4 regions of the Paenibacillus sp. FSL R7-0340 genome follow, and region 1 is predicted to be linked to each of the others. Evidence: a T-box and tRNA genes for the amino acid it is inferred to sense, from the RefSeq annotation. Region 1 holds a T-box; the other regions hold tRNA genes.
What was found. A T-box is a leader RNA that pairs with one kind of tRNA and senses whether it is charged. The one in region 1 lies ahead of leuS (leucine--tRNA ligase), so its partner is inferred to be a tRNA-Leu.
Positions count from the first base shown of each region.

Region 2: it has a tRNA-Leu gene. The T-box ahead of leuS (leucine--tRNA ligase) is inferred to sense a tRNA for this amino acid. The anticodon was not compared.
Region 3: it has a tRNA-Leu gene. The T-box ahead of leuS (leucine--tRNA ligase) is inferred to sense a tRNA for this amino acid. The anticodon was not compared.
Region 4: it has a tRNA-Leu gene. The T-box ahead of leuS (leucine--tRNA ligase) is inferred to sense a tRNA for this amino acid. The anticodon was not compared.

Region 1 is NZ_JBBOBY010000001.1:2,097,398-2,105,784, reverse strand. Features, by position in the region: gene comER (late competence protein ComER) at 1-55, shown strand, start outside; gene leuS (leucine--tRNA ligase) at 36-2,474, opposite strand; T-box leader at 2,536-2,793, opposite strand; gene MKX59_RS09360 (tautomerase family protein) at 2,978-3,367, shown strand; gene MKX59_RS09355 (class I SAM-dependent DNA methyltransferase) at 3,440-4,213, opposite strand; gene MKX59_RS09350 (CvfB family protein) at 4,217-5,125, opposite strand; gene rsfS (ribosome silencing factor) at 5,122-5,469, opposite strand; gene yqeK (bis(5'-nucleosyl)-tetraphosphatase (symmetrical) YqeK) at 5,466-6,062, opposite strand; gene nadD (nicotinate-nucleotide adenylyltransferase) at 6,046-6,636, opposite strand; gene yhbY (ribosome assembly RNA-binding protein YhbY) at 6,654-6,950, opposite strand; gene aroE (shikimate dehydrogenase) at 7,019-7,888, opposite strand; gene yqeH (ribosome biogenesis GTPase YqeH) at 7,994-8,387, opposite strand, start outside.
Region 2 is NZ_JBBOBY010000001.1:1,617,799-1,626,185, reverse strand. Features, by position in the region: gene MKX59_RS07315 (SpoIID/LytB domain-containing protein) at 1-439, opposite strand, end outside; gene ruvB (Holliday junction branch migration DNA helicase RuvB) at 668-1,675, opposite strand; gene ruvA (Holliday junction branch migration protein RuvA) at 1,726-2,340, opposite strand; gene ruvC (crossover junction endodeoxyribonuclease RuvC) at 2,337-2,840, opposite strand; gene MKX59_RS07295 (BofC C-terminal domain-containing protein) at 3,071-3,775, opposite strand; tRNA gene MKX59_RS07290 (tRNA-Pro) at 3,890-3,963, opposite strand; tRNA gene MKX59_RS07285 (tRNA-Leu) at 3,971-4,050, opposite strand; tRNA gene MKX59_RS07280 (tRNA-Arg) at 4,063-4,139, opposite strand; tRNA gene MKX59_RS07275 (tRNA-Gly) at 4,145-4,219, opposite strand; tRNA gene MKX59_RS07270 (tRNA-Lys) at 4,255-4,330, opposite strand; tRNA gene MKX59_RS07265 (tRNA-Asp) at 4,359-4,435, opposite strand; tRNA gene MKX59_RS07260 (tRNA-Met) at 4,462-4,538, opposite strand; tRNA gene MKX59_RS07255 (tRNA-Val) at 4,568-4,643, opposite strand; tRNA gene MKX59_RS07250 (tRNA-Glu) at 4,654-4,725, opposite strand; tRNA gene MKX59_RS07245 (tRNA-Ser) at 4,743-4,834, opposite strand; tRNA gene MKX59_RS07240 (tRNA-Asn) at 4,838-4,913, opposite strand; rRNA gene rrf (5S ribosomal RNA) at 4,933-5,049, opposite strand; rRNA gene MKX59_RS07230 (23S ribosomal RNA) at 5,201-8,125, opposite strand.
Region 3 is NZ_JBBOBY010000004.1:321-5,855, reverse strand. Features, by position in the region: tRNA gene MKX59_RS27525 (tRNA-Ala) at 1-23, shown strand, start outside; tRNA gene MKX59_RS27520 (tRNA-Asn) at 28-103, shown strand; tRNA gene MKX59_RS27515 (tRNA-Met) at 138-211, shown strand; tRNA gene MKX59_RS27510 (tRNA-Ser) at 215-306, shown strand; tRNA gene MKX59_RS27505 (tRNA-Glu) at 339-410, shown strand; tRNA gene MKX59_RS27500 (tRNA-Val) at 417-492, shown strand; tRNA gene MKX59_RS27495 (tRNA-Met) at 523-596, shown strand; tRNA gene MKX59_RS27490 (tRNA-Asp) at 622-698, shown strand; tRNA gene MKX59_RS27485 (tRNA-Phe) at 765-837, shown strand; tRNA gene MKX59_RS27480 (tRNA-Thr) at 864-939, shown strand; tRNA gene MKX59_RS27475 (tRNA-Tyr) at 944-1,029, shown strand; tRNA gene MKX59_RS27470 (tRNA-His) at 1,049-1,121, shown strand; tRNA gene MKX59_RS27465 (tRNA-Gln) at 1,139-1,213, shown strand; tRNA gene MKX59_RS27460 (tRNA-Lys) at 1,218-1,293, shown strand; tRNA gene MKX59_RS27455 (tRNA-Leu) at 1,308-1,394, shown strand; tRNA gene MKX59_RS27450 (tRNA-Gly) at 1,401-1,475, shown strand; tRNA gene MKX59_RS27445 (tRNA-Cys) at 1,486-1,556, shown strand; tRNA gene MKX59_RS27440 (tRNA-Arg) at 1,583-1,659, shown strand; tRNA gene MKX59_RS27435 (tRNA-Pro) at 1,682-1,755, shown strand; tRNA gene MKX59_RS27430 (tRNA-Gly) at 1,765-1,835, shown strand; gene MKX59_RS27425 (PAS domain-containing sensor histidine kinase) at 2,036-3,139, opposite strand; gene MKX59_RS27420 (response regulator) at 3,132-3,785, opposite strand; gene MKX59_RS27415 (GAF domain-containing protein) at 3,929-4,378, opposite strand; gene MKX59_RS27410 (Crp/Fnr family transcriptional regulator) at 4,678-5,418, shown strand.
Region 4 is NZ_JBBOBY010000001.1:905,880-914,266, forward strand. Features, by position in the region: rRNA gene MKX59_RS04025 (23S ribosomal RNA) at 1-1,034, shown strand, start outside; rRNA gene rrf (5S ribosomal RNA) at 1,185-1,301, shown strand; tRNA gene MKX59_RS04035 (tRNA-Asn) at 1,321-1,396, shown strand; tRNA gene MKX59_RS04040 (tRNA-Thr) at 1,400-1,472, shown strand; tRNA gene MKX59_RS04045 (tRNA-Glu) at 1,484-1,555, shown strand; tRNA gene MKX59_RS04050 (tRNA-Val) at 1,567-1,642, shown strand; tRNA gene MKX59_RS04055 (tRNA-Gln) at 1,698-1,772, shown strand; tRNA gene MKX59_RS04060 (tRNA-Lys) at 1,777-1,852, shown strand; tRNA gene MKX59_RS04065 (tRNA-Leu) at 1,864-1,944, shown strand; tRNA gene MKX59_RS04070 (tRNA-Gly) at 1,955-2,029, shown strand; tRNA gene MKX59_RS04075 (tRNA-Arg) at 2,035-2,111, shown strand; tRNA gene MKX59_RS04080 (tRNA-Pro) at 2,130-2,203, shown strand; tRNA gene MKX59_RS04085 (tRNA-Gly) at 2,213-2,283, shown strand; gene ppc (phosphoenolpyruvate carboxylase) at 3,022-5,814, shown strand; gene sigW (RNA polymerase sigma factor SigW) at 6,006-6,572, shown strand; gene MKX59_RS04100 (anti-sigma factor) at 6,723-7,346, shown strand; gene cdaA (diadenylate cyclase CdaA) at 7,568-8,387, shown strand, end outside.

The sequences.
Region 1 (8,387 bases):
GCAAAAGGTGGATGTCTCCTTCGGCTTAAAGCCAATTAACCGGCAACAATATTAACCAGCTTACCTGGTACAGCAATTACCTTGCGGATCGTTTTGCCGGCCAGTGCCTGCTGAACATTGTCCAACGACACAGCGAATGCTTCCATCGCTTTAGCATCAAGATCCTTGGCAATCGTTGCACGCTGCACAATTTTACCATTCACTTGCACAACAATTTCCACTTCGGCGTCCACCGTCCATGCTTCATCATAAGCAGGCCAGGCCGCGTAGGTAATGCTATCATTGTGCCCCAGCAGCTGCCACAATTCCTCGGCCAGATGGGGTGCAAGCGGCGACAGCATTTGCACGAAGTTTTCCATTGCTGCACGCGGCAGAAGGTCTGCTTTGTATGCATCGTTGGTGAAGATCATCAGCTGGCTGATCGCTGTATTGAAGCGCAGTGCATCCAGATCTTCGGTTACTTTTTTCAGCGTTTTGTGCCAAGTACGATTGAACTCATCGCTACCGCCGTCATTTGTAATTTTATCGTTCAGGCTACCATCCTCGGAAACAAACAGGCGCCATACGCGGGACAGAAAACGATGTGCTCCCTCTACCCCATTCTCATTCCATGGCTTGGTCGCTTCCAGCGGCCCCATAAACATCTCATAAATACGCAGCGTATCGGCGCCAAACGTATTGACAATATCATCAGGATTAATGACATTACCGCGTGATTTACTCATTTTTTCATTGTTATTGCCCAAAATCATACCCTGGTTGACCAGCTTATAAAAAGGCTCTTTCGTTTCCACTACGCCGATATCATACAGTACCTTATGCCAGAAACGGGCATACAGCAAGTGAAGAACCGCATGTTCCGCTCCGCCAATATACAAATCAACAGGCATCCATTCACGTTGTTTCTCTTTGGATACAAGCTCTTTGTCATTTTTCGGATCAATAAAGCGCAGGTAATACCAGCAACTGCCTGCCCATTGCGGCATTGTATTTGTCTCGCGGCGTGCTTTCATACCTGTCTCAGGATCAATGGTTTCGATCCAATCTGTTGCGTTCGCCAGCGGGGATTCACCTGTACCTGAAGGCTTGATATTGTCCATCTCCGGCAGTACGAGCGGAAGTTGGTCCTCAGGAACCGTTTTGATCGTTCCATCCTCCAGATGAATTACCGGAATCGGCTCGCCCCAATAGCGTTGACGGCTGAACAGCCAGTCACGCAGGCGATAGGTGACTTTGCCGTGTCCTTTGCCCTCGGCTTCCAGCCATTCAATCATCTTCGGAATCGCTTCCTCGTTGGTAAGTCCATTCAGCGGGCCGGAATTGACGTGCGGTCCATCCTCAGTATATGGCTCATTAGCCACATCTCCACCTTGGACAACCTCAATGATATTCAATCCGAATTGCTTGGCAAATTCCCAGTCACGCGCATCGTGAGCAGGTACAGCCATAATCGCTCCAGTTCCGTAGCCTGCAAGTACATAGTCAGCAATCCAGATCGGCAGCTTTTCGCCGTTCACCGGGTTCACTGCATAAGCTCCTGTGAATACGCCTGTTTTATCCTTGGCCAGATCCGTACGCTCCAGATCGCTTTTACGAGCAGCTTGTTCACGGTACTGTTGCACAGCATCCTTTTGCTCAGGCGTAGTGATAATATCCACCAATTCCTGCTCTGGTGCCAGCACACAGTAGCTTGCGCCGAACAGTGTATCTGGACGGGTTGTAAATACTGTGAGTTGCTCGTCATAGCCTTCAATTGGAAAACGAACCTCTGCCCCGGTAGACTTACCGATCCAGTTCCGCTGCATATCCTTAATACTCTCAGACCAATCCAGTTCCTCCAGATCCTCCAGCAGACGATCCGCGTATTCCGTAATTTTCAGCATCCATTGACGCATTGGTTTACGGACGACCGGATGACCGCCACGCTCACTCTTACCGTCAATAACTTCTTCATTCGCTAGCACCGTTCCCAGCGCCGGGCACCAGTTCACAGGTACTTCAGCTACATATGCAAGGCCGCGCTTGTACAGCTGGATGAAGATCCACTGTGTCCATTTGTAATAATCAGGATCCGTCGTGCTGATTTCACGATCCCAGTCGTAGGAGAAGCCGAGCGATTTGATTTGACGGCGGAAGTTATTTACATTTTTCACCGTAATTTCGCGTGGGTGCTCCCCTGTATCCAGCGCATGCTGCTCGGCAGGCAGACCGAAGGCGTCCCAACCCATCGGATGCAGTACGTTGTAGCCGCGCATTCTTTTATATCGTGAAACAATATCCGTAGCTGTGTAGCCCTCTGGGTGGCCTACATGTAGGCCGGCTCCAGATGGGTACGGAAACATATCCAAAGCATAAAACTTCGGTTTGCCCGGCTCTTCCCCGGTACGGAACGTCTTGTTCTCATCCCAATATTTCTGCCATTTTGGTTCAATACTTTGCGGTTGATAGCCGTGCTTCGGCTGTGTGTCTGTCATTGTCTTTTCCTCCTCAAACGGTATGCAACAAAAAAACCTCTGCATCCCGTAGCGTGTCAGCGCTAGGGACGAGAGGTTATATTCCCGTGGTACCACCCTAGTTAGCAGAAAGCGTTCTTCGCGTTCTACTCCCTTTGCACCTGATAACGGAGGTGATCCGATGCGGGTTAATAACAGGATACAAGCACCTGTATAGGGCGTTCCTGCGTTGGACGCATATCTCCGAGGCGAGTTCACTTTGCACTGTCAACCGGCTTGCACCACCCGCCAGCTCTCTACATGTCCAGACAAAGCTACTATTCCTCATCAGCGATTGTTTAACCGTTAATAATGGCACTATTATATTGAAAACCGCGAAAAAAGTCAAATAAGGACTACCTTTGGTGTTAAAGACCCTCTTCATACTAATTGTTCATGACACATGCATACGAATGTTTTATAATGATTTCGAATTAAATCGCTTCAAGTTGAGATGAGTTGAGATAAGAAAGGTGAGCTGAGAAATGGCACAGATTAAAATTTACGGAATAAAAGAAACTCTAAATCCAATCAAAAAGCAACTTTCAGAGGTGATTCATTCTGCTGTGGTGGATGCGTTCAAATATCCTCCTGACAAGAGGTTTCAACGTTTTTTTCCTATGGATCAGGAAGACTTTATATATGCCGATGGTCGCTCTGAGGCGTACACCATTATTGAAATCAGTATCTTTGAAGGCAGAACGACAGAAGCTAAGAAGCAACTCATTAACCTGTTATTCCAAAGAATTAACGATCTTTTGGGTATTTCTCCACAGGATCTTGAGATTACTATATTTGAAACACCCAAACAGAACTGGGGCATTCGGGGTGTACCGGGTGATGAGCTTCAGCTGAGCTATAAAGTGAATATATGAGTGCAAAAAGACGCCCTTCATGTCATCATGAAAAGCGTCTTTCTTTTCCCATACTTGCTAAATGAAGCCTTGCTATTTTACAGCAACATAAAACAGTCTCGCCGCGTCATCTTCTGCTTCTACCCATTCAAAATCCGCATATACCTTCACATCACGAAAACCCGCTTTGGACAATTCTGCCTTCATCCAGTCTGGGTCATAGGCACGTTGAACATGTATTTCCTCGAAACGCTGGTATAGATCGCGTCCTTCTTGTTCTGCTTTCGCAAAGATACTAAGATGATGCTCAATTTCACAACGGGGAGTGTCCAACGCACATGTCCAGATATACGAGATAGAGCGTTCATCCAGTACGAATGGTTGCTCTTCATCATAGCGTAAAAACGTCTGCGGATGATGTACATCGAACAAGAAGGTTCCGCCAGGCTTTAGACCAGCATGCGTTCTGCGAAAAGTAGAAATTATATCTTCTTCCTCCAACAAGTAATTCAAACAATCGCAAAAAGAAATTACAGAATCCACAGGCTCGGGTAAAATCCATTCTCTCATATCCTGCTGTATCCAGCGAACGCTTCCCTCACGAAACAATCGCTGTCCCTGTGGAGTGGTTTCCATTTTGCGACGGGCTACTGCCAGCATGTCAGAGGATAAGTCGATTCCAGCCACCTCGAAGCCCGAGTTAACCAGGGGGATCGTAATTGAACCCGTTCCGCAGCCCAGCTCGGCCACCGTATGCGGCATCCCGTACTGATCCCAAGCCTGCCGTGCAAAGCGCAACCAGTCCGGGTACGGCATGTCCTGCATCAGCTCATCATACACATAGGCAAACTTCCGGTAAGAAGCCATTTTTTATTCCCCATTCCCGTCCTTCGGTTTCGGCATTTTCTCCACCAGGTAGGTCCAGTTTTCCTTTTGTGTAATCATTCCTTCCTTCATCAGCTTGCCCATTGCACGCTTGAAGGCGGATTTACTGATACCGAACCGTTGCTTGATAATATCCGGCGGTGTTGCGTCGGAATAAGGCATGCCGCCGCCCGGACGCTCTTTCAGAAAAGCAATCAGCCGCTCCGCATCCTCATCACGGCCTACTTCCTTGCGTGGTGACATCGCCAGATTGACCCGACCGTCTTCCCGAACAAGCGTGACCCGTACCTTGACCTCTTCGCCCAAGCGAAGCATCCGGTTACGCTCCGAGGAATGAATCATTCCAATCGCTCCAAAACCAAGCACACCTCCGTCCACCAGGACGAATGTGCCCATCTGAAGCGGCTTGTACACAGTCGCCTGCACCCATGTATTTAACCACGAATCAGGGGCGTGGAAGCACAACGGAGCCAGCTCCTGTTCCCCTGCCAGCTTAGCCCGCAGTCTACCTTGCTTGTCATGCTCCATAATGGCATATACGTAGTCGCCCACCCGAGGATGTAAATCTCGGTTTTCTGGCAACTCACGAATCGGCAGCAAAAGCTGACGACCCAATCCCATCTCCAGGAAACAACCCAAACGCGGATGCACATCAGCCACTTCAAGTTTTGCCATTTCGCCCAACGACAAGAACGGCTTTTTCATGGTTGCGGCCAAACGGTCCTCTGTATCGTGAAAAATAAATACCTCCAACCGTTCACCAACTTCGATTTCACGTGTCAGCTCCGTATAATGCAGCAGCACATCCTGCTCACCAACAGTGAGAAAATAACCGAAAGGAGATACCTCACGATCCACCATAATGGTGACATAAGTACCGGCGATCAAACTCATACCTTTTCCACAACCTTAGCATCCGACCAGAGTCGTTCAATGTTATAGTATTCGCGCTCGTCGCGATGGAAGACATGCACTACGACATCCCCCAAATCCATTAGAACCCAACGGGCGGAATCCATTCCTTCGATTCCTTTGATGGTTACACCTTCATCATGAGCGCGTTTGCGAATTTCTGTTGCAATCGCCTGTACCTGTGTATCCGAATTACCGTGGCAGATGACAAAATAATCAGCTACTAGTGATATTCCCCGCAAATCCAGTGCGACAATATTCATTGCCTTTTTATCATTTGCAGCATCAACCGCTGTTTGCATTAATTGCTCATTAGTTAGGGTCATTCATGAACCTCCGTTTTTCTCTGTTTTAGTTGTTGAATCAAGTCATTGCGCGACAAGACTGTCAGTGGAAAAATAACCTTTTTCTTTTCCAGCAACAATGTAATCGTGGAGTCAAATCCAGCGATAAGGCCCTGCTCCAAGCTTTTCTTTGCCTGTTTACGGATATGCTCAACCCCCGGAAAATCCCGTCCCGGTTCGATGTAATCAGCGAGACACACGACTTTATCCAGCAGGCTCATACCTACGCGTCCTGACGTATGCCAGCGGATCGCATTCCTTATTTCCGGATCATCCACTCCGTAATCTCTTGCTGCAACGCAGTATCCTACCTCTGAATGCCAGAGCTGCTTGTTATGTTCCAAAAGCTCCTGATCACATTCGGGATGACTGCGAATCACCTCTTCCATCTGCTGGACAGGCCAATATTTCGCTACATCATGCAAAATAGCCGCCAGTTCGGCCTTATCCGGATCTGCTCCATATCGCTGCGCAAGCTCAACTGAGGTATGCATAACACCTAGTGTGTGCTTCCAGCGCTTTTCAGGCATTTGACCAGATACGGCTTCCATTAATTGCTCACGGCTGTACTTCATACAAACCGCCCCTTGTAATATAGTCATGCACACGATCAGGCACAAGATAACGGATGGTACGCCCTTCCGCAGCACGCTCTCGAATATCCGTCGACGAAATGTCCACCACTGGCATATCCGCCAGCAGTACCTTGTCCTGCAAATAATGCGGCAACTCATCCAACGCAAGCTGGAACCCTGGGCGCCGAACACCAATAAAATAAATTCGCTGCGCCAGTTCCTCAATTCCCTGCCAATGAGGCAAGTAGTTCACCATATCCGCACCAATAATAAAATAAAAATCCACAGCAGAGTGCAACTCCTGAAGCTCCTTGATCGTGTCAATGGTATAGGATACTCCCCCGCGAAGCACTTCAATATCCAGCACTTCAAAAGCAGGATGACCCGCTACCGCTTCACTCGTCATCTCCAGACGCTCCTTACCGCTCGCCCCCGCCTGATGCTTGTGCGGAGGAATATGAGAAGGCATAAACCATACTTGATCCAGACCATAGGCATCTCTTGCCGCTTCTCCAGCCAGCAGATGTCCAATATGAATTGGGTCAAATGTACCACCCATAATACCGATTTTCATAATTTTCTCCCCGCGTGTTATCCTCTAGGCAACTCGATTTCCTTATGATCACGGGATTCTTTGTACAAAATAATAGTGCTCCCGATGATCTGAACAAGCTCAGAACCTGTCTCCGCGGCCAGTTCTTCCGCAATTTCATGTTTGTCGTCCAAACAGTTGTTCAAAATTTGCACTTTCATCAGCTCACGCTTTTCAATCGCATCGTTGATGTGACGCATAAGATGCTCATTCGTACCGTTTTTGCCTACTTGAAAAACCGGGTCCAAATGATGCGCCATTGAACGCAAATATCTTTTTTGTTTACCTGTTAACATGTATATTTAACCCCTTCGTCGCCACATATACAATGCAGCATTTCCATAATTTTAATGTACAATCTTACTTACGACAGGCTACTCAGCACAGCCGCTCTCATTTGCTCTACAGCAGGGACAACCCCTGTAAAATACTCAAAAGCCACAGCCCCCTGGTACACGAACATGCCCAAGCCCCCATGTACAGTGCAGCCGCGCTGTTCACGGCTTTCCCGTAAAAGTCTCGTTTCCAGCGGATTGTAGATCAAATCACTCACAATGATTCCCTCCGGAATCAAGCTCGTTTTCAGTGGAAGTTCATCCGATAAAGGGGACATTCCCACCGAGGTTGTGTTAATCAACACATTCACTGTGGCGAGCACGCTCTTGGCATCCTCGTTGGAATAACCCCTCACTGGGATCGCCTCCGTCGTCCACTCTAATGCCAGTTGCTCAGCTTTGTCACGTGTTCGGTTCAAAATAATAACCGATTCCGGTTGCTCCTCCAATAGAGCATGAATTACGCCACGAGCAGCCCCTCCGGCTCCAAGAACAGCAATTCTTGCGCCCTTCAAATCGACAGAAGTCTCTTCTTTGAGGGAACGTACGTAGCCAATTCCGTCCGTGTTATAGCCCTTGAGCCGTCCATTGTCATTCACTATCGTATTGACAGCGCCAATGAGTCTGGCCCCTTCATCAATCTCATCCAGATATTTCATAACCTCGACTTTATGGGGAATCGTCACATTGACTCCGCGGAAATGCATAGCGCGAATCCCCTTCATGGCATCTTCCAGCTGATCCGGTTTGACATGAAGAGGTACAAAATCTCCTTCAATCCCTGCTGCCTGTAAAGCTATTTTATGCATAAGAGGCGATTTGGAGTGCTTGATCGGATCACCCAATACGCCCAATAGTACAAGACCTTGTTCGGTCGCTTCAGACTCCCCGCTGTTCATCGTTGCTCTCCCCCATATTGCAAAATATTAGGCCGCACAAATACATGAATGGCGGCAGGAACCAGTACCTGTTCCTTGCCGCCCTATAACATGGTTACAGCAACGTTATATCAACGCAGGCCGCAAAAGCACACGGACTCCCCGAGGAGCATGAACCGCAACCAGAGCTCCGTTCTCGCTATTCACTCTGATCCATCCCAAACCGGAAATGTAGATGTCCGATGGAGATTTGCGTGGAACGCGGAACTCATGTCTTGTCCATTCCGGCATTTCTGCCAATTGATCGCGTGTTGGCGGAGATAACAATTCCCCGGCATGATCAGCGAACAACTGATCAGCCCGCTCCAGCTTCGTGCGATGTATTTTAAGACCACCGTTAATATAGCAGGTAAATGATTGGTGCTGACCCTCCACAAAATCAAATCGGGCCATACCGCCGAAAAACAATGTTTGTCCGGCATCAAGCTGATACGCAGCAGGCTTCAGCGGCTTGTCCGGC
Region 2 (8,387 bases), 480 kb from region 1:
CCGCGTACACTTGATACACAGAGCTACCATTTTTTGAACCGATAAAAACCGTAGGTTTATCATTAGTCTTTTGCAGGGCTTGGGCCGCTTTTATCGCCGCTGCTTCATTTCCTTCAAGTACCTTCACCCGATAGCTGTCTACACTAAAACGAACCGTACTGTCTGGCAGTCCCATCCAAGTTTGAAAACTGCCTCCACTGTTCTGTCCAACACTCAGACCTCCTGATGATTTCAAGGTTACAGCGGGAACTGTCGCTTTATATTTGCTACCTAGATCCGCAAAAATCACTACACGAATATCCTCTTGGGCGGCAGCAGCGTGAACGCCCGAAGACCAAGGTATGCACACTGTAGCTAATACCATAATCGCTGCTGCTCGTTTGGCCCGGCCCATCCATGCACCGAAAATACTTTTTCGGTTAAATGCTTCTCCACTCATTTCTGGCTCCCCCAATCTAGCTGTCTAGCACTTATATTGCGTAATTTATCGGGATCTCGACCCTTGTCTGTCCCTTTAAATACATCGGCGGAATAAACCAAAATATGAACCCGCTCGAATCTTACTTACATTCTCACTTCCCTCAATCATCCGTCAGCCGATATCGTATTCACCATACTTGCGTGTAACCATGCAATGATTTTTTTAAAAGTGCATCATGTTTCCTAATCACCGTGGATCCGTTGGCATTGGAATTCCAAGGTGGCCATATGCCGCCGGAGTCACTGTTCGTCCCCGAGGTGTTCTTTGTAAAAGGCCAATTTGTAACAAATAGGGCTCGTACACATCCTCAATTGTCTGGCTCTCCTCCCCAATGGTTGCAGCAATTGTGTCCAATCCTACAGGCCCGCCCCGGAATGAATGAATCATGGCCTTAAGCATTTTATGATCAATTTCATCAAGTCCGAGTGGATCTATTTGAAGCCTCTTTAGCGCCTCTGCAGCTAACTCAGAATGAATAATACCGTCTCCGGCAACCTGGGCAAAATCACGCACCCTTTTTAACAGTCGGTTGGCAATACGCGGTGTCCCCCGTGAACGCAATGCGATTTCCTCTGCCGCATCCCCAACAATTTCAATCTCCATAATATCCGCGTTCCTGGACACGATGTAAGCCAGCTCGTCTGTCGTATAAAACTCTAATCGACTAATAACACCAAACCGATCACGCAATGGCGCAGAGAGCAGCCCAGCGCGCGTAGTGGCCCCTATAAGGGTAAAGGGTGGCAAATCCAGACGGACCGAGCGTGCACTCGGGCCTTTACCAATCATAATGTCCAGCGCAAAATCCTCCATTGCAGGATACATGACTTCTTCCACCGTACGATGAAGGCGATGAATCTCATCAATGAACAAAACATCACCCTCTTGAAGATTGGTCAGCAATGCTGCCAAATCTCCCGGTCTTTCAATTGCAGGACCTGAAGTCGTACGCAGATTAACCCCCAACTCATTGGCGATAATGTTAGCAAGAGTTGTTTTACCCAACCCCGGCGGTCCGTACAACAGTACATGGTCCAACGCTTCTTTACGCATTTTGGCCGCTTCAATATATACTTTCAGATTTTCCTTAACCTGATTTTGCCCGATATATTCATTTAGATAACGGGGGCGAAGGCTTAGCTCCGCCGTCTGGTCTTCCATCATCAAATTGGCGGAAATAATCCGGTCATCCATATTCCATCGCTCCTCTTTTCACCAGACATTTGTTAACGGACATCAGCGTCCTATCCGGCAAACAACAGTTGCAAAGCCCGCTTCATCAAAATATCAGCAGATTCATCAGGTTTCGCATCTTTCTTCATTCTGCTCCATACCTTATCCAACTCAGCATCAGTGTAACCCAGCGCCTTGAGCGCCTCACGGGCCTCGCCCCAATATGAACCTTCGCCTTCTTCTACGACAGGCTCAGCAAACAATCCGGTTGTCATCCCCAACGAGCCAATACCGTCGAGCTTATCTTTCAAATCCAGAATCATACGTTGTGCCGTTTTTTTACCGATCCCCGGTAACTTGGTGAGAAATGTGATATTCTCCTGATAAATCGCCGTTACCACATGAGCAGGCGTACCGCCTCCTAAAATACCAAGCGCAACACGCGGTCCAATACCAGATACATCAATCAGTTTACGGAACAGCTGCTGCTCCTCACGAGTCGCAAAACCGAACAGTAAAATAGCATCTTCCCTTACATGATGGTGAATGTAAATGACCACTGAACCTTCAGTTTTGGCGAACGCGTAAGGATTCGGACAAAATACCCGGTACCCTACACCCTGCACATCTAAAACGACATATTCATTTTCCAAATGGGCCACAGAACCACGCAAGAAATCTATCATTTTCGCAATACCTCATTTAATTTTGAATTTAATCCATAAGAATGCGCATGACAAATAGCCACCGCCAAAGCATCCGCTACATCGTCCGGTTTGGGCACAACTTGAAGCTTTAGAAACATTCTAACCATTTCTTGTACCTGTTTCTTCTCAGCCTTACCATACCCTACAATAGCCTGCTTTACCTGCATCGGCGTGTATTCACCTATAGGCAAATTACGTTGTTTTGCAGCTAGTACCAGCACCCCACGTGCCTGACTTACAGACATAGCGGTTGTAACGTTGCGATTAAAAAAGAGCTTTTCCAGTGCTACCGCATCAGGCTTATATTTATCTATTAATTGCAACATGCCTTCATACACATGAAGCAGCCTTTCTTCTTCCGGTGTATGGGCCTCCGTCTGGATGCAGCCATACTGTACAGGAACCACCTTGCTGCCAATCTTGTCTACAAATCCGAAGCCCACAATGGCAATGCCCGGATCAATTCCTAAAAAACGCAAAAAAATCTCTCCCCTATCGCTCAAACATGGCGTAACTAAACAATAGCCAGACGTTATCCTTAATATAATCATGACCAAATACCATATAAAGCGAACATATGTGTCGTTCTTTTCATTATAACAAAACTTTGTATCTAATAGAGGAAAAAATTTAAACGTGAGTAAAAACATAAAAAGAGACGCTTCAAGCCTCACCTCATGGGCAATGCCTAACGTCTCCGTAGTTGTAATCAATAGTGCTGCTTTAATACCCTTTGTGTTCGCTCCACGGCAAAGTCACTAAAAGTGGAGATTACACTGTTATACTCATTTATATCCTGTACACGGATCCCCTGCTGAAGTTGTTTATACACCCCTTCTGGCAAGGCCGTCTCCATGGAACCCACATCCAATTGAAAAAAAGTGCGGATAACTTTTTCTCTTTTAGGTAGCCCTTCATACAATGTAAGCTGGCCGTCAGTGCTCAAACCCATGTATCCACGCTCTTTGCATGACTCTGACAAGTCTTCCACCCTGCGCTCCAGCCACACCTCTCCTTTGGTATTAAGTCGCCCCTTCCAATCGGGATGTTGCTTCAGTAAGGTCTCTAGCTGCTGTGAACTTAGTGTTCCCAAGGAAAGTGTTTCCGTACCACACACGTAGGTGGTTAATAGACGGGTCTTCCTGCTTATACCGGAAGCACGAATACTTTGCAGTAGTTGCATCTGTGAGGAGTGATCTTCAGTTGGGCTCAGATGTGAAGCCTCCTCCATGCTCTCCTCAGCCATGACGGTAGTAGCGAGTGGCTGTGACAACATAGCCTGCAAATAATTCGAAAACAGAATACCCAACCCTGCCAGCAAACAAGCCGCACCAAAAATGCTAAAAGCCCACACTGTTCTTCTCCACTGTTTCCAGCGCCGTTTCATCTGTTTTTTCCAACTTAATCGCTTCACAGTAATCCCTTCCGTCCCACTTTTTGTGTTAGTGTGACCTGACGATTACTGATTTATACAAAAAGATATGAATATAACAAAAAAGCCGCTGCTTCCAGCGACTTTCCTTTTGAATCGGGATGACACGATTTGAACATGCGACCCCCTGGTCCCAAACCAGGTGCTCTACCAAGCTGAGCTACATCCCGAAATAGATGCCGGTGAGAGGACTCGAACCTCCACGGTTTCCCTCACGATTTTGAGTCGCGCGCGTCTGCCAATTCCGCCACACCGGCTTATGAAGTTAATGGCGCGCCCTGAGAGATTCGAACTCCCGGCCTTTTGATTCGTAGTCAAACGCTCTATCCAGCTGAGCTAAGGGCGCAAATATGGAGCGGACGACGGGAATCGAACCCGCGACCCTCGCCTTGGCAAGGCGATGCTCTACCGCTGAGCCACGTCCGCAATATCATTATATCCATGACATATAAGTTCATGAATGGTGAGCCATGAAGGACTCGAACCTTCGACACCCTGATTAAAAGTCAGGTGCTCTACCAACTGAGCTAATGGCTCCCAACAGGGTAATATAACTTTGTGAAAATGGCGGAACTGACGGGATTCGAACCCGCGATCTCCTGCGTGACAGGCAGGCATGTTAGGCCTCTACACCACAGTTCCATAGCAGTTTACATTCAAAAGTTAATTGGTTGCGGGGGCAGGATTTGAACCTGCGACCTTCGGGTTATGAGCCCGACGAGCTACCGAACTGCTCCACCCCGCGATAATATTAGGGACTACTATTTAAATAAATGGTGGAGGCTGAGGGGCTCGAACCCCCGACCCTCTGCTTGTAAGGCAGATGCTCTCCCAGCTGAGCTAAGCCTCCATACTACTTATGACCCGTAGGGGATTCGAACCCCTGTTACCTCCGTGAAAGGGAGGTGTCTTAACCCCTTGACCAACGGGCCATACAATAAAATAATTATGGCGGAGAGAGAGGGATTCGAACCCTCGAGACGCTTTTGGCGCCTACACGATTTCCAATCGTGCTCCTTCGGCCAACTCGGACACCTCTCCATATGGCTCCCCGAACAGGACTCGAACCTGTGACAACTCGATTAACAGTCGAGTGCTCTACCAACTGAGCTATCAGGGAATATTAATCATAAAGCTCTGCTTGGCGACGTCCTACTCTCCCAGGACCCTGCGGTCCAAGTACCATCGGCGCTGGAGGGCTTAACGGTCGTGTTCGGGATGGGTACGTGTGGAACCCCTCCGCTATCGCCACCAAACATGAATTTACATCGTAAATTCTCCCGTACGGTTATTCGGTTCATCACTTATCATGTGAATGAATAGCCATGCGCTTGTTGTATGTCACTTGTACATACTTTCAAGGTTACACCCTGAAAACTGGATCCGAAACTCATTGCGTTTTATTCTTAGGATAAGCCCTCGACCGATTAGTATTGGTCAGCTCCATGCATTACTGCACTTCCACCCCCAACCTATCTACCTCGTCGTCTTCAAGGGGTCTTACTAATTGGGAAATCTCATCTTGAGGGGGGCTTCACGCTTAGATGCTTTCAGCGCTTATCCCTTCCGTACATAGCTACCCAGCGGTGCTCCTGGCGGAACAACTGGTACACCAGCGGTACGTCCATCCCGGTCCTCTCGTACTAAGGACAGCTCCTCTCAAATTTCCTACGCCCACGACAGATAGGGACCGAACTGTCTCACGACGTTCTGAACCCAGCTCGCGTACCGCTTTAATGGGCGAACAGCCCAACCCTTGGGACCTACTTCAGCCCCAGGATGCGATGAGCCGACATCGAGGTGCCAAACCTCCCCGTCGATGTGGACTCTTGGGGGAGATAAGCCTGTTATCCCCAGGGTAGCTTTTATCCGTTGAGCGATGGCCCTTCCATGCGGTACCACCGGATCACTAAGCCCGACTTTCGTCCCTGCTCGACTTGTAGGTCTCGCAGTCAAGCTCCCTTCTGCCTTTGCACTCTTCGAATGATTTCCAACCATTCTGAGGGAACCTTGGGGCGCCTCCGTTACTCTTTAGGAGGCGACCGCCCCAGTCAAACTGCCCACCTGACACTGTCCTCGCACCGGATCACGGTACCAAGTTAGAACCTAGATACGATCAGGGTGGTATCCCAAGGATGCCTCCTCTCAAGCTGGCGCTCAAGATTCAACGGCTCCCACCTATCCTGTACAGATCGTACCCAAATTCAATATCAAGCTGCAGTAAAGCTCCATGGGGTCTTTCCGTCTTGTCGCGGGTAACCTGCATCTTCACAGGTATTAAAATTTCACCGGATCTCTCGTTGAGACAGCGCCCAAGTCGTTACGCCATTCGTGCGGGTCAGAATTTACCTGACAAGGAATTTCGCTACCTTAGGACCGTTATAGTTACGGCCGCCGTTTACTGGGGCTTCGGTTCATAGCTTCGCCCGAAGGCTTACCACTCCCCTTAACCTTCCAGCACCGGGCAGGCGTCAGCCCGTATACTTCGCCTTGCGGCTTCGCACAGACCTGTGTTTTTGCTAAACAGTCGCTTGGGCCTTTTCACTGCGGCCCCCTCGGGCTATTCACCCTACCGAGGCACCCCTTCTCCCGAAGTTACGGGGTCATTTTGCCGAGTTCCTTAACGAGAGTTCTTCCGCGCGCCTTAGAATTCTCTTCTCGCCTACCTGTGTCGGTTTGCGGTACGGGCACCTTCTCCTGGCTAGAGGCTTTTCTTGGCAGTCTGAGATCATGACCTTCGCTACTATAATTTTCGCTCCCCATCACAGCCCAGCCTTACGATGTGCGGATTTGCCTACACACCAGCCTCACTGCTTAGACGGACATCCATCAGTCCGCGTCACTACCCTACTGCGTCACCCCATCGCTCATAACGGATTACGGTGGTACAGGAATTTCGACCTGTTGTCCTTCGACTACGCCTATCGGCCTCGCCTTAGGTCCCGACTTACCCTGAGCGGACGAACCTTCCTCAGGAACCCTTAGGCTTTCGGCGGATCTGATTCTCACAGATCTTTTCGTTACTCATACCGGCATTCTCACTTGAATGCAGTCCAGCGCTCCTTACGGTACACCTTCAACCCGCATTCAACGCTCCCCTACCCCTGATGCAAGCATCAAGCCATAGCTTCGGTGGTGTGTTTAGCCCCGTTACATTTTCGGCGCAGAGTCACTCGACCAGTGAGCTATTACGCACTCTTTCAATGGTGGCTGCTTCTAAGCCAACATCCTGGTTGTCTGTGCAACTCCACATCCTTTCCCACTTAACACACACTTGGGGACCTTAGCTGATGGTCTGGGCTGTTTCCCTTTCGACAATGGATCTTAGCACTCACTGTCTGACTCCCGGAACTAAATCTATGGCATTCGGAGTTTGACTGAGCTTGGTAACCCTTGCGGGCCCCGCACCCAATCAGTGCTCTACCTCCACGATTCTTTTTTCCGAGGCTAGCCCTAAAGCTATTTCGGGGAGAACCAGCTATCTCCGGGTTCGATTGGAATTTCTCCGCTACCCCCACCTCATCCCCGCATTTTTCAACATGCGTGGGTTCGGGCCTCCAGTGCGTGTTACCGCACCTTCACCCTGGACAGGGGTAGATCACCCGGTTTCGGGTCTACGTCCACGTACTCATTCGCCCTATTCAGACTCGCTTTCGCTGCGGCTTCAGCTCTTCACCTTAACCTTGCACGGGAACGTAACTCGCCGGTTCATTCTACAAAAGGCACGCCATCACCCATAAATAGGGCTCTGACTTCTTGTAAGCACACGGTTTCAGGATCTATTTCACTCCCCTTCCGGGGTGCTTTTCACCTTTCCCTCACGGTACTGCTTCACTATCGGTCGCCAGGGAGTATTTAGCCTTGGCAGATGGTCCTGCCGGATTCATACGGGGTTTCACGTGCCCCGCACTACTCGGGATCCGTCTCGGAGAGAACAAGTTTTGAACTACAGGGCTTTTACCTTCTCTGGCGGGCCTTTCCAGACCTCTTCATCTAACCGGTTCCTTTGTAACTCCATGTGAGACGTCCCACAACCCCAAGGAGCAAGCTCCTTGGTTTGGGCTAATCCGCGTTCGCTCGCCGCTACTGACGGAATCACTATTGTTTTCTCTTCCTCAGGGTACTTAGATGTTTCAGTTCCCCTGGTCTGCCTCTATTCTGCCTATGTATTCAGCAGAAAGTGACTGTCGATGAAGACAGCCGGGTTTCCCCATTCGGACATCCCCGGATCAAAGCTTGCTTACAGCTCCCCGAGGCTTTATCGTTGTTCGCCACGTCCTTCGTCGGCTCCTGGCGCCTAGGCATCCTCCGTGTGCTCTTTGTAGCTTAACCTAGACTTTTCTTTCAAAGAAAGAAAATGTCGATGTTCGATAAAGAATGATTTTTGCCAAAGGCAAAAGATCTTTCCTTACCTGCTACCTTTATTTCACTTGTTTACACAAGATCAGCTTAAAGGAATATTCTAAAACGCAATTTCGTTTCGGTATCCAGTTTTCAAGGTGCAATACAGTTTCGTCGAAACTGTAGCCTGTGTGAATATCGGTCTAACTCAAACGAGTAGATGATATTCATGCAGTATGTTGAGAGTTTGAGC
Region 3 (5,535 bases), on a different contig from region 1:
TTCGATCCCGCTTGGCTCCACCAATATTCCCTGATAGCTCAGTTGGTAGAGCACTCGACTGTTAATCGAGTTGTCACAGGTTCGAGTCCTGTTCGGGGAGCCATGTTTTGAATATTTCTGACTTTTATATATAAGGTGGCGGCGTAGCTCAGCTGGCTAGAGCGTACGGTTCATACCCGTGAGGTCGGGGGTTCGATCCCCTCTGCCGCTACTCGGAGAGATACCCAAGTGGCTATAAGGGGACCCTCTGCTAAGGGGTTAGACTGCGAAAGTGGTGCGAGGGTTCGAATCCCTCTCTCTCCGCCATAAATTTATTGGAATCAGAACTTATTTTGTAAGGCCCGTTGGTCAAGGGGTTAAGACACCTCCCTTTCACGGAGGTAACAGGGGTTCGAATCCCCTACGGGTCATAATATGGAGGCTTAGCTCAGCTGGGAGAGCATCTGCCTTACAAGCAGAGGGTCGGGGGTTCGAGCCCCTCAGCCTCCACCATAAGAAAATTTGATAAGTCCCTTTTAATGTCGCGGGGTGGAGCAGTTCGGTAGCTCGTCGGGCTCATAACCCGAAGGTCGTAGGTTCAAATCCTGCCCCCGCAATTAATTTCCTATTGGAAATGCCTCTGGAACTGTGGTGTAGAGGCCTAACATGCCTGCCTGTCACGCAGGAGATCGCGGGTTCGAATCCCGTCAGTTCCGCCATTTTAATCTCATATATAGTTGACATATATAGTGTGGATTATATGGTGTAGTAATAAAACAAAATATGGCTCGGTAGCTCAGTCGGTAGAGCAGAGGACTGAAAATCCTCGTGTCGGCGGTTCGATTCCGTCCCGAGCCACCTTTCAAGTGGGAAATGAGTAATGTGCCGGTGTAGCTCAACTGGTAGAGCAACTGACTTGTAATCAGTAGGTTGGGGGTTCAAGTCCTCTCGCCGGCACCATTTTGGAGGATTAGCGAAGTGGCCAAACGCATCAGACTGTAAATCTGCTCCCTTACGGGTTCGGTGGTTCGAATCCATCATCCTCCACCAGTCTTTTCATAATCATATGGCGGTCGTGGCGAAGTGGTTAACGCACCGGACTGTGACTCCGGCATTCGTGGGTTCAAGCCCCATCGGCCGCCCTTTATTCTTAATTTATTGGGGATTAGCCAAGCGGTAAGGCAACGGACTTTGACTCCGTCATGCATAGGTTCAAATCCTATATCCCCAGCCATTAAGAGCCATTAGCTCAGTTGGTAGAGCACCTGACTTTTAATCAGGGTGTCGAAGGTTCGAGTCCTTCATGGCTCACCATTTATAATTATTTTGCGGTCGTGGCGGAATTGGCAGACGCGCACGGTTCAGGTCCGTGTGGGCTAACCCCCGTGGAGGTTCGAGTCCTCTCGACCGCACCATATTTTGCGGACGTGGCTCAGCGGTAGAGCATCGCCTTGCCAAGGCGAGGGTCGCGGGTTCGATTCCCGTCGTCCGCTCCATTATCCATACGGCGCCATAGCCAAGTGGTAAGGCAAAGCTCTGCAAAAGCTTCATCCCCAGTTCAAATCTGGGTGGCGCCTTGACTGCTCATTATGGATTTAAATATGCGCCCTTAGCTCAGCTGGATAGAGCGTTTGACTACGAATCAAAAGGCCGGGAGTTCGAATCTCTCAGGGCGCGCCATTTCTTAAAAAAAGTATAATGTCGGGATGTAGCTCAGCTTGGTAGAGCACCTGGTTTGGGACCAGGGGGTCGCATGTTCAAATCGTGTCATCCCGATACTGATTTGCGGGTGTAGTTCAATGGTAGAACTCCAGCCTTCCAAGCTGGTAGCGTGGGTTCGATTCCCATCACCCGCTTTTTGCTATAGCGGATTCTTGTTGCCTCAGTGGTGACACCTTATAAATAAAGAGAGCCTGTCTGGGGACAGAGCTCTCTCTTTTTTTGTATTTATCTTCATGTACCCACAATGTATTGATTATTCATAATCTCGGTATCGGTGTATATCGTTCTGATCATACAACTGGTATACACCGATAACCGATCTAGTGGACAGTTTTTACACGGGAATGGTCAGCTGGATGGAGGTTCCCTCATCTGGAGCAGAGGTCATGCTCATAAATCCCCCTACCCCTCTAGCTCGTTCTTCCATACTGAACAATCCAACTCCCTCTCCTTGGGACTTTCCAGAGAATCCAATGCCCTCATCCCGAATGGTCACTTGTATCATTTCATCTTGATCCTCAACGTCGACATATGCCTCCGCTACATCTGCGTATTTGGCTACATTCGTTAATGCCTCCTGTACAATCCGATAAATTGCTATTTCCTTGCGAATATCAAGGCGTTTACGTAGAGTGCATTGAAAATGCACCTCAATCCCGTAATGAGAACAGAAGTTTTCAATATAGGTTCTTATAGCTGGGACGACACCCAAATCATCCAGAACTGAGGGACGAAGTTCCCACGCTAGACCACGAACATCTTTGATGATGTCGGTCACCTGCGAACGAAGACTCTCCAGAGCAGCACTAGGTTGTTCGGCAAGTTGGCTATCTAACTGAATAATAAGTGAAAACAAGCTTTGTCCTATCCCATCATGTAGCTCTCTTGAAAAGCGTTTACGTTCTTCTTCCTGTATTTGCATGACTTGCGTCATCATAGACTGGAGTTCTGCTTCTACTTTCTTCAGTTTAGTGACCTCATTGCGGATCGCTAAGTACTGATAGGGTTTACCTTCCTCGTCCATAAACGGAACGATCGTAGTATTCACCCAGTAGTAGCTGTTATCTTTAGCACGATTACGTATTTCTCCTTGCCATACCTCACCTGAACGGATTGTAGTCCACAGGTTTTTCATGAAGGCAGGGGTATGATAGCCTGAATTAATGAGACGATGATCCTGACCGATCAGCTCTTCACGACTGTATTGCGAAATCTCACAAAACTTGTCGTTCACGTACTGAATAATACCTCGATGATCGGTCAAAGCAACAATGGAAGACGTATCTAGAGCAAATTTTAGATTGGATAGTTGGTGGAGTGAGTTACGTAGTGCATGGAGAAAAGGGGACTCTGGTATATAAATTTCTAGATCATTCAGCAATGTATCGGTTGATTCACCAAAGGCATGCTGCAGTAAAGGATTAGAAGGTTCATTCATAATGGAGCAGCCCCTTTTTTAGTGCGAATTTGACTAGCTCAGGTCGTGTTTTCAAGTTAAGCTTCTCCATAAGGTTACTTTTATGGGACTCTACGGTTTTGACGCTAATCACTAGGTGCTCGGCAATTTCCTTGTTGGCATATCCTTTGGCTACCCACGATAGAATCTCCTTTTCCCGCTCAGATAGGGATTCATAGGGTCCGGCTATGCCTTCCTGTTTGATTTTGTCCAGATATTCACTCATCAGTCGTTTGGTTGCATTCGGGTACAAATAGGCACTACCCTCGGCTACAGACTGGATGGCAGCGAGCAACTCCTCGTGAGGTGCGCTTTTTAAAATATATCCGGATGCTCCAGCCTGAATGGCCCGGAACAGATATTCTTCATCATCATGCATTGTTAAAATAAGGACTTCTGTGTCGGGCAACTTTTTTTTTAATTCAGTGGTTGCCGTGAGACCATCTTTGCCAGGTGGCATGCTAAAATCCATGAGCACCACATTAGGTTGTAGCTCCACTGCCTTGTGGATTGCCTCATCCCCGTCTGCTGCATCTCCTACTACCTTGATACCGTTTTTGCCGTCCAATAGGGCCATGAGGCCAGAACGTACGACAACGTGATCATCCACTACTAGTATACGAATCAATTTGTCATCCCCTCGAACGGTAAAAAAACCGTGCGTTTTGTCATAATCATAGCAAATTTTAGGGATTTCAATCAACAAAGATAGTTAGGGACAGTCATATCAAGTATTTTATGAGTTTCATTATCTACAGAAACATTGTTGATCTATGGAGTAAGAGGGTAAGCACATAGTTGGCTAAGGCGTTGAGCGACTTGAGTGGCCTCGGCTACATCAGACTCTGTGAACATCCTCACATCACGATTACCAAGAAGCAGCACACCGTTGGGCAGATCCCCTGTGCTGGAAAAGGGAATAGCAACAGCAGAGTGAAGCTGCTCGGCCAGCATTAGTGCACATTCCTGACGCAAACGTATACTACCTGATAGCAAAGCACTTACAGTCACGGTACGTCCCAAGCGAACAGCCATCCCGGCAATACCATGGCCAATCTTAAAAGAAATAAGACGATAGCGATTGCTTCGGCTACCGGAGGCGTAATACCAATGCAACTTACCACCCGACTTGGACATAAATGCAAGGGCAGTGAGATCACCATAAATAGTATCTCTCAACTGATTCAGTTCTTTTCGCATTTCATCCGTTATTTGTAGCATAGAAGACACATCCTTTTTCATAACCAAACTATATCTCTAATTCATTGTAGTTCCGACAGTTACAAAAGTAGATCAGGGAACCCCCTGATCTATAGGCGCAGGAAACACTGACTTTTCATCTGGTCGGGTAAGGAGTAGGGAAAAGGCCGATAAATGGGGCATTAGCTTACCTCGGAAGTGATATTTATCACAGTAAATCAGGGAGTAGGAAGGTATAAAATCAGGTGTTCTCCCGATAACAACCCAGGCATTAAAACATTATGATATAGATATCAGGTAAACACGAGGAGGACGCTAACATGCAAGCCACTTGTATGGAACGGTTTGGGGACGAAGCGGAACGCACGGGAATTCAGATTTATTTGACAGAAGAACATTTGGATCTGCTAAAAGATATTATGTCCTGGAAGAAGGTAAAGGCAGGCGTTATGCTTTTCCGAGAGGGCGATGATGCAGAGCAGCTTTATTATATACATTCAGGTCATGTTAAACTTCGTAAATCGACAGAAGATGGTAAAGAACTGATTCTGACCATTCAGCATCAAGGTGACTTAATTGGGGAATTTAGCGGGATAGATGGAGAAGAGTATAGCTGCACTGCGGAAACAGCCGATGTGTGTGAGTTAGGCGTCGTGCTTGTTAAGGATCTGGAGTCGCTCTTGTCCAAAAATGGGGAAATGGCACTTCAGTTCATCCAGTGGATGGCGATGAAGCAACGCATTATGCAATCGCGCTTTCGGGACTTACTGTTGTATGGTAAAACTGGAGCGCTAGCGTCTACATTGATCCGTGCTAGCAATACATGTGGCGTGGCTGTGAAGGATGGCATTTTACTAAATATGAAGCTTAGTCACTCCGAATTAGGTGAGATGATTGGAGCGACACGAGAGAGTGTGAACCGGATGCTGAGCGCGCTGAAAGAGCAGGGAACCCTAGATACAAGGGATGGAAAGATTGTCATTCACGATCTCAAGGTATTACGTGGCATGTGCTGCTGTCCTTCGTACGGCCAATGTGCCCATGAAATTTGTCGCCTCTAATATTATGAATACCATTAGGCGGGGTCCAAGAGGCTTCGCCTTGTTGCATGTCTTCTAACAATCTAGCACATGGGGTAACGGGGTTAACGAACAAAATAGATTACAAAAAAACTAATT
Region 4 (8,387 bases), 1.2 Mb from region 1:
GTGGTAAGCCTTCGGGCGAAGCTATGAACCGAAGCCCCAGTAAACGGCGGCCGTAACTATAACGGTCCTAAGGTAGCGAAATTCCTTGTCAGGTAAATTCTGACCCGCACGAATGGCGTAACGACTTGGGCGCTGTCTCAACGAGAGATCCGGTGAAATTTTAATACCTGTGAAGATGCAGGTTACCCGCGACAAGACGGAAAGACCCCATGGAGCTTTACTGCAGCTTGATATTGAATTTGGGTACGATCTGTACAGGATAGGTGGGAGCCGTTGAATCTTGAGCGCCAGCTTGAGAGGAGGCATCCTTGGGATACCACCCTGATCGTATCTAGGTTCTAACTTGGTACCGTGATCCGGTGCGAGGACAGTGTCAGGTGGGCAGTTTGACTGGGGCGGTCGCCTCCTAAAGAGTAACGGAGGCGCCCCAAGGTTCCCTCAGAATGGTTGGAAATCATTCGAAGAGTGCAAAGGCAGAAGGGAGCTTGACTGCGAGACCTACAAGTCGAGCAGGGACGAAAGTCGGGCTTAGTGATCCGGTGGTACCGCATGGAAGGGCCATCGCTCAACGGATAAAAGCTACCCTGGGGATAACAGGCTTATCTCCCCCAAGAGTCCACATCGACGGGGAGGTTTGGCACCTCGATGTCGGCTCATCGCATCCTGGGGCTGAAGTAGGTCCCAAGGGTTGGGCTGTTCGCCCATTAAAGCGGTACGCGAGCTGGGTTCAGAACGTCGTGAGACAGTTCGGTCCCTATCTGTCGTGGGCGTAGGAAATTTGAGAGGAGCTGTCCTTAGTACGAGAGGACCGGGATGGACGTACCGCTGGTGTACCAGTTGTTCCGCCAGGAGCACCGCTGGGTAGCTATGTACGGAAGGGATAAGCGCTGAAAGCATCTAAGCGTGAAGCCCCCCTCAAGATGAGATTTCCCAATTAGTAAGACCCCTTGAAGACGACGAGGTAGATAGGTTGGGGGTGGAAGTGCAGTAATGCATGGAGCTGACCAATACTAATCGGTCGAGGGCTTATCCTAAATAAAACGCAAATGAGTTTCGGATCCAGTTTTCAGGGTGTAACCTTGAAGGTATGTACAAGTGACATACGACAAGTGCATGGCTATTCATTCACACGATAAGTGATGAACCGAATAACCATACGGAAGAATTTACGATGTAAATTCATGTTTGGTGGCGATAGCGGAGGGGTTCCACACGTACCCATCCCGAACACGACCGTTAAGCCCTCCAGCGCCGATGGTACTTGGACCGCAGGGTCCTGGGAGAGTAGGACGTCGCCAAGCAGAGCTTTATGATTAATATTCCCTGATAGCTCAGTTGGTAGAGCACTCGACTGTTAATCGAGTTGTCACAGGTTCGAGTCCTGTTCGGGGAGCCATTTGCTCTCATAGCTCAGCAGGTAGAGTGCATCCATGGTAAGGATGAGGTCACCGGTTCGAACCCGGTTGAGAGCTTGTTATAGGATGGCCCGTTGGTCAAGGGGTTAAGACACCTCCCTTTCACGGAGGTAACAGGGGTTCGAATCCCCTACGGGTCATAGGATATTATGGAGGCTTAGCTCAGCTGGGAGAGCATCTGCCTTACAAGCAGAGGGTCGGGGGTTCGATCCCCTCAGCCTCCACCATTTTTCATCCTCTTACCTGGATGGAATCTTGGGGAATTGTGAATCATATGCATATTGGGGATTAGCCAAGCGGTAAGGCAACGGACTTTGACTCCGTCATGCATAGGTTCAAATCCTATATCCCCAGCCATTAAGAGCCATTAGCTCAGTTGGTAGAGCACCTGACTTTTAATCAGGGTGTCGAAGGTTCGAGTCCTTCATGGCTCACCATTGTATTCCATGCGCGTGTGGCGGAATTGGCAGACGCACTAGACTTAGGATCTAGCGTCTTTGACGTGGGGGTTCAAGTCCCTCCACGCGCATCTTGTTTTTGCGGACGTGGCTCAGCGGTAGAGCATCGCCTTGCCAAGGCGAGGGTCGCGGGTTCGATTCCCGTCGTCCGCTCCATATTTGCGCCCTTAGCTCAGCTGGATAGAGCGTTTGACTACGAATCAAAAGGCCGGGAGTTCGAATCTCTCAGGGCGCGCCATATTTTAAAAAATTATATCGGGATGTAGCTCAGCTTGGTAGAGCACCTGGTTTGGGACCAGGGGGTCGCATGTTCAAATCGTGTCATCCCGATACTATTTTGCGGGTGTAGTTCAATGGTAGAACTTCAGCCTTCCAAGCTGATAGCGTGGGTTCGATTCCCATCACCCGCTTACCGATTACCTAGAAGCCGAAAGGCTTCTTTTTATTTTGTCCACATTACATTTACTTCTATGTATATAAGCTAGTGCAATTATGTCTCCTGTCATGCACAGTTGGGGATGACTTGTGCATATTGTACATAGGCTCTTGTTACTTTTGACACCTAGATCCCGAATTTCCCCTCTAACGTACCCCTTTCTCCAGCAGTAAGGCTAATTTCGTGATCAAATCCTTTAAATATAGGAATCCTATAGCTATTATGGTACGAATTCATGGTGATAACTCAACAGTTGCTCTTGGGTTGTGCACATTTCCCTTTATTTATGTGGGTAAAAAGCGAAGTGTTAAAGAGGAAATACCTTAGAAACACTGAGAAAATGGCTAATTTGTGTATATCTTTGTGGATAGAAGGCTAATGGAGTTGACTTTGTCAACAAATAATAAACATATACACACTATGTCGCATGAATTTGTACCTTTAAAAACACACTCTTTATAAGAGACTGTGCATAATGTTTCACGCATCACTAGTATATACATTCATTTCTATTTATTAATTTCATATTTATTCATAACAATCCAATATTTTCTCGAAAGAAGTAATTCAAAAAGATGATTTTTTACTGTAAATTTTGCAGCTTTTCATGCGTTTTTATTGTATGATGTTAAGAAAGTGTCAAATTTCGTGTGTATACGTACCTTTGCTATAACTGTATATGGTGTGGAACAGATCAGATGGGGGGAAAAGCATGACTGAGCTTACGTTAACCGCTAACAAAAACCAATCCAACAATCTGCTACGGCGGGACGTTCGTTTTCTAGGGAATATTCTTGGTGAGGTTTTGGTTCATCAGGGTGGCAACGAACTTTTGGATATCGTGGAGAAAATACGTGAGACAAGTAAATCGTTACGTGCCGGGTATCAGCCGGAGTTGTATGAGAATTTCAAACAAATGGTCAGCGGACTGGATACGGATATTCGTCACCAGGTTATTCGCGCGTTTGCGATTTATTTTCAGTTGGTGAATATCGCTGAGCAAAACCATCGTATTCGCCGTAAGCGGGATTATGAGCATTCGGCTGGTGAAGATGTTCAGCCCGGTTCCATTGAAAGTTCCGTTCAGGAGCTTAAACAAGGGGGCTTCTCCGCTGAGGACGTTAGCAATTTGCTGAATGAGCTCTCTTTGGAGCTGGTCATGACCGCACATCCTACAGAAGCGACACGACGAGTAATACTTGATATCCACAAGCGCATTTCCGAGGACGTCATGCTGCTGGATAATCCGATGCTTACCTTGCGTGAGCGGGAACAGGTACGGGAGAATCTGCTAAACGAAGTAATTACGCTGTGGCAGACAGATGAGCTACGTGATCGCAAGCCAACTGTATTAGATGAAGTAAGAAATGGAATGTATTATTTTCACGAGACCTTGTTTCATGTACTCCCAGATGTGTACCAAGAATTGGAACGATGTTTGGACAAATATTATCCCGAACAAAAATGGCACATACCCACTTATCTGAGATTTGGTTCCTGGATCGGTGGAGACCGAGACGGCAATCCGTCTGTGACAGCTCATGTGACTTGGGAAACGTTACGTATGCAGCGCAAGTTGGCTTTGAGAGAATATCAGCACACGTTAAAGGAACTCATGGGTTACTTGAGTTTCAGCACCAGCATTGTGCGAGTTTCCGATGATCTGCTGGCTTCTATTGAAGAAGACCGTACACACATTACACTTAAAAAGATGGAAGTATGGCATAACGAAAAAGAGCCTTATCGCATTAAACTAGCATTTATGATTGCTAAAGTGAACAACATCCTGGATGAAAGCAAACAGGGCACCAATGAGCGTTATAATTCTGCGGAAGAGCTCATTGCAGACCTAAATGTTATTGATAACAGCCTGCGTCATCATTTTGCCGATTATGTAGCAAACACATATATTCAAAAGATGATTCGCCAGGTAGAGTTGTTTGGATTCCATACAGCTACGCTGGATGTGCGTCAGCATAGTCAAGAACATGAAAATGCGATGACTGAAATTCTTTCTAAAATGAATATTGTGTCGGATTACAGTAAGCTGTCAGAAGAAGAAAAAATAAATCTGCTGGAAAAGCTGCTGAATGAACCTCGTCCGATTACTTCACCGTATTTAAAATATAGCGATAGCACACAGGAATGTCTTGACGTATATCGTACGATTTATTTGGCTCAGGAGGAATTCGGCAAGCAGTCCATTACAAGCTACTTGATCAGTATGACTCAGGGAGCCAGTGACTTACTGGAGGTTATGGTCTTATCCAAAGAGGTAGGCCTGTTCCGCATCGAGAAGGATGGTACTGTTATCTGTACGCTGCAATCCGTCCCTTTGTTCGAAACGATAGATGATCTGCATGCTGCACCTGATATTATGAGAAGATTGATGAACTTGCCTGTATATCGACAATCTGTGGCTGCGATGGACCAGCTTCAGGAGATTATGCTGGGATACTCGGACAGTAATAAAGATGGCGGTGTGGTTACAGCGAACTGGGAACTTCGGGTCGCTATGAATAGCATTACGGAAGTAGTTAATGAGTTTGGCGTAAAAGTGAAGTTTTTCCACGGTCGTGGAGGTGCGCTGGGTCGTGGTGGAATGCCACTTAATCGCAGTATTTTGGCTCAGCCTCCTCATACGATTGGAGGCGGAATCAAGATTACGGAGCAAGGCGAAGTACTATCATCCCGATACTCGCTTAGAGGCATCGCGTACCGGAGCTTGGAGCAGGCAACATCGGCGCTGATTACGGCTGTGGCATATCATCGTTCCGGGAAGAAGGAAGTGTTTGAGGAGAGCTGGGAGGAGATTATCGCCCGCATTTCCCAAGTATCACTGGATAAGTATCAGGATTTGATTTTCCGAGATCCAGATTTCTTCAACTTCTTCAAAGAATCTACACCGTTGCCTGAGGTGGGCGAGCTGAATATTGGATCTCGTCCGTCCAAGCGTAAGAACAGCGAACGTTTTGAGGACTTGCGCGCCATTCCATGGGTTTTTGCATGGACACAAAGCCGTTACTTATTACCTGCGTGGTATGCGGCTGGAACAGGTTTGCAAAGCTTCTATCAAAACAATGAGGATAACCTTAAAGTGCTGCAAACGATGTTTAGGGACTCTGCTTTCTTCCGGTCACTTATTGATACACTGCAAATGGCAATCGCTAAAGCGGATTTACTGATTGCAGAAGAGTACGCTGGAATGTCGGATAACGAAGAGGCCCGGCAGCGCATTTTCGGACAGATTTCAGCGGAGTTCAAGCTGACATCTGAGTTGATTTTGAAAATAACCGGACAATCCGAGATTTTGGACGACGTGCCGGTTATTCAGGAATCTATCCGGTTGCGTAATCCTTATGTTGATCCGTTAAGTTACTTGCAGGTTCAATTGCTAAGTGAGCTACGGGAGCTGCGGGATCAGAACGGTGATGACACTGAAATGCTGCGTGAGGTATTGTTGACGATTAACGGAATTGCCGCAGGCTTAAGAAATACGGGCTGATATAGTGTGGTTGTACGAATACAGGCAATCGGGTACTCATGGGGTGCCCGATTGTGCTGTTTGTATATTGATGGCAGGTGTGCTTGCAGTTAGTAACAATACTACAGTTGATTTCCGGATAAAATTAAACTACGATGAATAATCATAAACATGTAGTAAGTAACCCATCAGCAAGTCTGGGGGAGTATAGAGTGGATAATATGGAAAGCCGCTTGGTGAGGCTGGTACAGAAAGGTGATCAGCGAGCTTTTGCGGAGTTAGTCGAGTTATATAAAGATCGGATTTTTCATCTTTCCTACCGGATGCTAGGTAATCGCCATGAGGCGGAGGATCTGGTGCAGGAAACTTTTTTGCGTGTGTATCGTAATTTGGAAAAATACGATCATGGACAGAAGTTCTCAACCTGGATTTATCGAATTGCTACAAATCTGTGCATTGATCGTCTGCGAAGGAGAAAACCTACATACTCACTTGATGCTGAAATGAATGATCAGGAAGGTGTCGATGGGTACGCCATGCTCGCCAGTGAAGAGCTTACCCCTGAGGGGAGTACGCTTCTGTCCGAAACGCAGGCTTTAATTCATGACGCCATTGACAGCCTTCCGGATAAATATAGGACGATTATGGTTTTACGGTACTTGCAGGAGCTTTCCTTACAGGAAATCAGCGATGTGCTCAATCTCCCAGTCACCACGATTAAGACAAGAGTACACAGGGGCCGGGATTTTCTGCGCAAAAAACTGGAGCACAAGCTATAGATCATGCGCATAGATTCTAGGAAAAGAGTCTGCGTAGATGTTTTTATGAAACATAATGCTCGTTGTAACGTATGTAAGATGAGCAAAGTTTCTAAGCCGGAGCATGTTATGTTGAGAAACACGGAAGAATATTAGAAAGGATTGGCTCATATGGATTGCAAACAAGCCGTCTCTTTTATGCATGACTATCTAGATGGCGACCTGTCTGAGCAGGACAAACATGAGTTGGAACAGCACTTGTTAGACTGCCCGGAATGCCGCATGCGTTTTAAAGAGCTGGAGCGGACGGATGCGATGCTTTACGGTACACGCTATCATCAAGTGCCGTGTGTATCGGATGAGCTGACATTTCGCATTATGAATGCTTTGCCACCGCATAAAAGACAGACTGCGGTGCCTATGCTGACGTGGGTGAAAAGGCATCCCGCTGTAACAGCCGCTGCCTTCTTCCTTATTGTTATATGCTCAAGCATGGCCAGCTTTTCTAGCACGGACCATCAATTGGTAGTCAAAGGAAGCCAACTGGATCAAGTCGTTATTCAGGGTGATACTGTGATTGTGCCTGAAGGGAAATCCATTGCCGGAGATCTAACAGTGCAAAATGGTGAAGCCCGTGTATACGGCGATGTGGAAGGAAATGTAACTGTAATTGATGGTTCTTATTATCAAGCGTCCACCGCTCATATTGCAGGACAGGTTAAAAGTATTGATCAAACCTTGGATTGGATTTGGTACAAGGTTACTGATTTATTCGGGGGACCCTCTTCTCCATAAAAGAAGCTTGAAATGGCAAGGACGATATCGAGCGCCTCTTTCCGCTGGAAAAGGCGTTTTTTTGTATATGAAGCTGGCGAATTGTACTGTATTTTACTGATTTTAGCGGTTCTTTTGTCACACAGCTTGCAACGTGAGCCTGATCGTTATAACCTAGATAGAGAGAGCATACTGTGTACATATTACACCCACTCACTACAGAAAATTGCGGGGGCATGCGCATGTTGGATTATTTTGCGGACCTGACTTGGAAAGAGTCCATTAAAGATATTATCGACATTTTGATCGTAACCTATATTATGTATCAGCTTATTTTACTTGTTCGCGGAACGCGTGCAGTTCAATTGTTGAAAGGGATTCTGTTTCTGGTTGTCATTTGGGCGGTTAGTACCTGGTTTGATTTGTATACCCTCAAGTGGTTGATGAACCAGATGTTCACCTTTGGTGTGGTGGCTATCTTTATTATTTTTCAGCCTGAGTTGCGTCGTGCACTAGAACAGTTGGGGCGTGGCAAACTATTTGGGCGTTCGTCTGCGGATGATGAAGAGATTAACAAGTTAATCGGAGAAATGATTAAGGCGCTGAATTATTTATCACGTAGGAAAATAGGAGCTTTGGTCGTATTTGAGCGTGAGACAGGGCTAAACGAATATACAGAGTCTGGTATCAAGACACAGGCTGTAGTCAGTTCTGAACTGCTAATTAACATCTTCATTCCTAATACACCTCTGCATGATGGTGCGGTGATTATTCAAAATAAACAGATTGCTTCTGCGGCCTGTTATTTGCCATTATCGGAAAATCCGTTCATCAGCAAGGAGCTGGGAACCCGTCACCGTGCTGCGATTGGGGTGAGTGAGGTAACGGATGCCGTAACTGTCGTGGTGTCAGAGGAAACAGGGCAAATTTCTTTGGCCATTAATGGACAGGTCGTGCGCGACATTAAGGAAGAATCCCTAATCTCCAAGCTGTATGAGGAGTTGCGGCCAACACCGTCTTTGAAGGAAAAACGCGGCTCATTCTGGAATCGGAGGGGAGGCC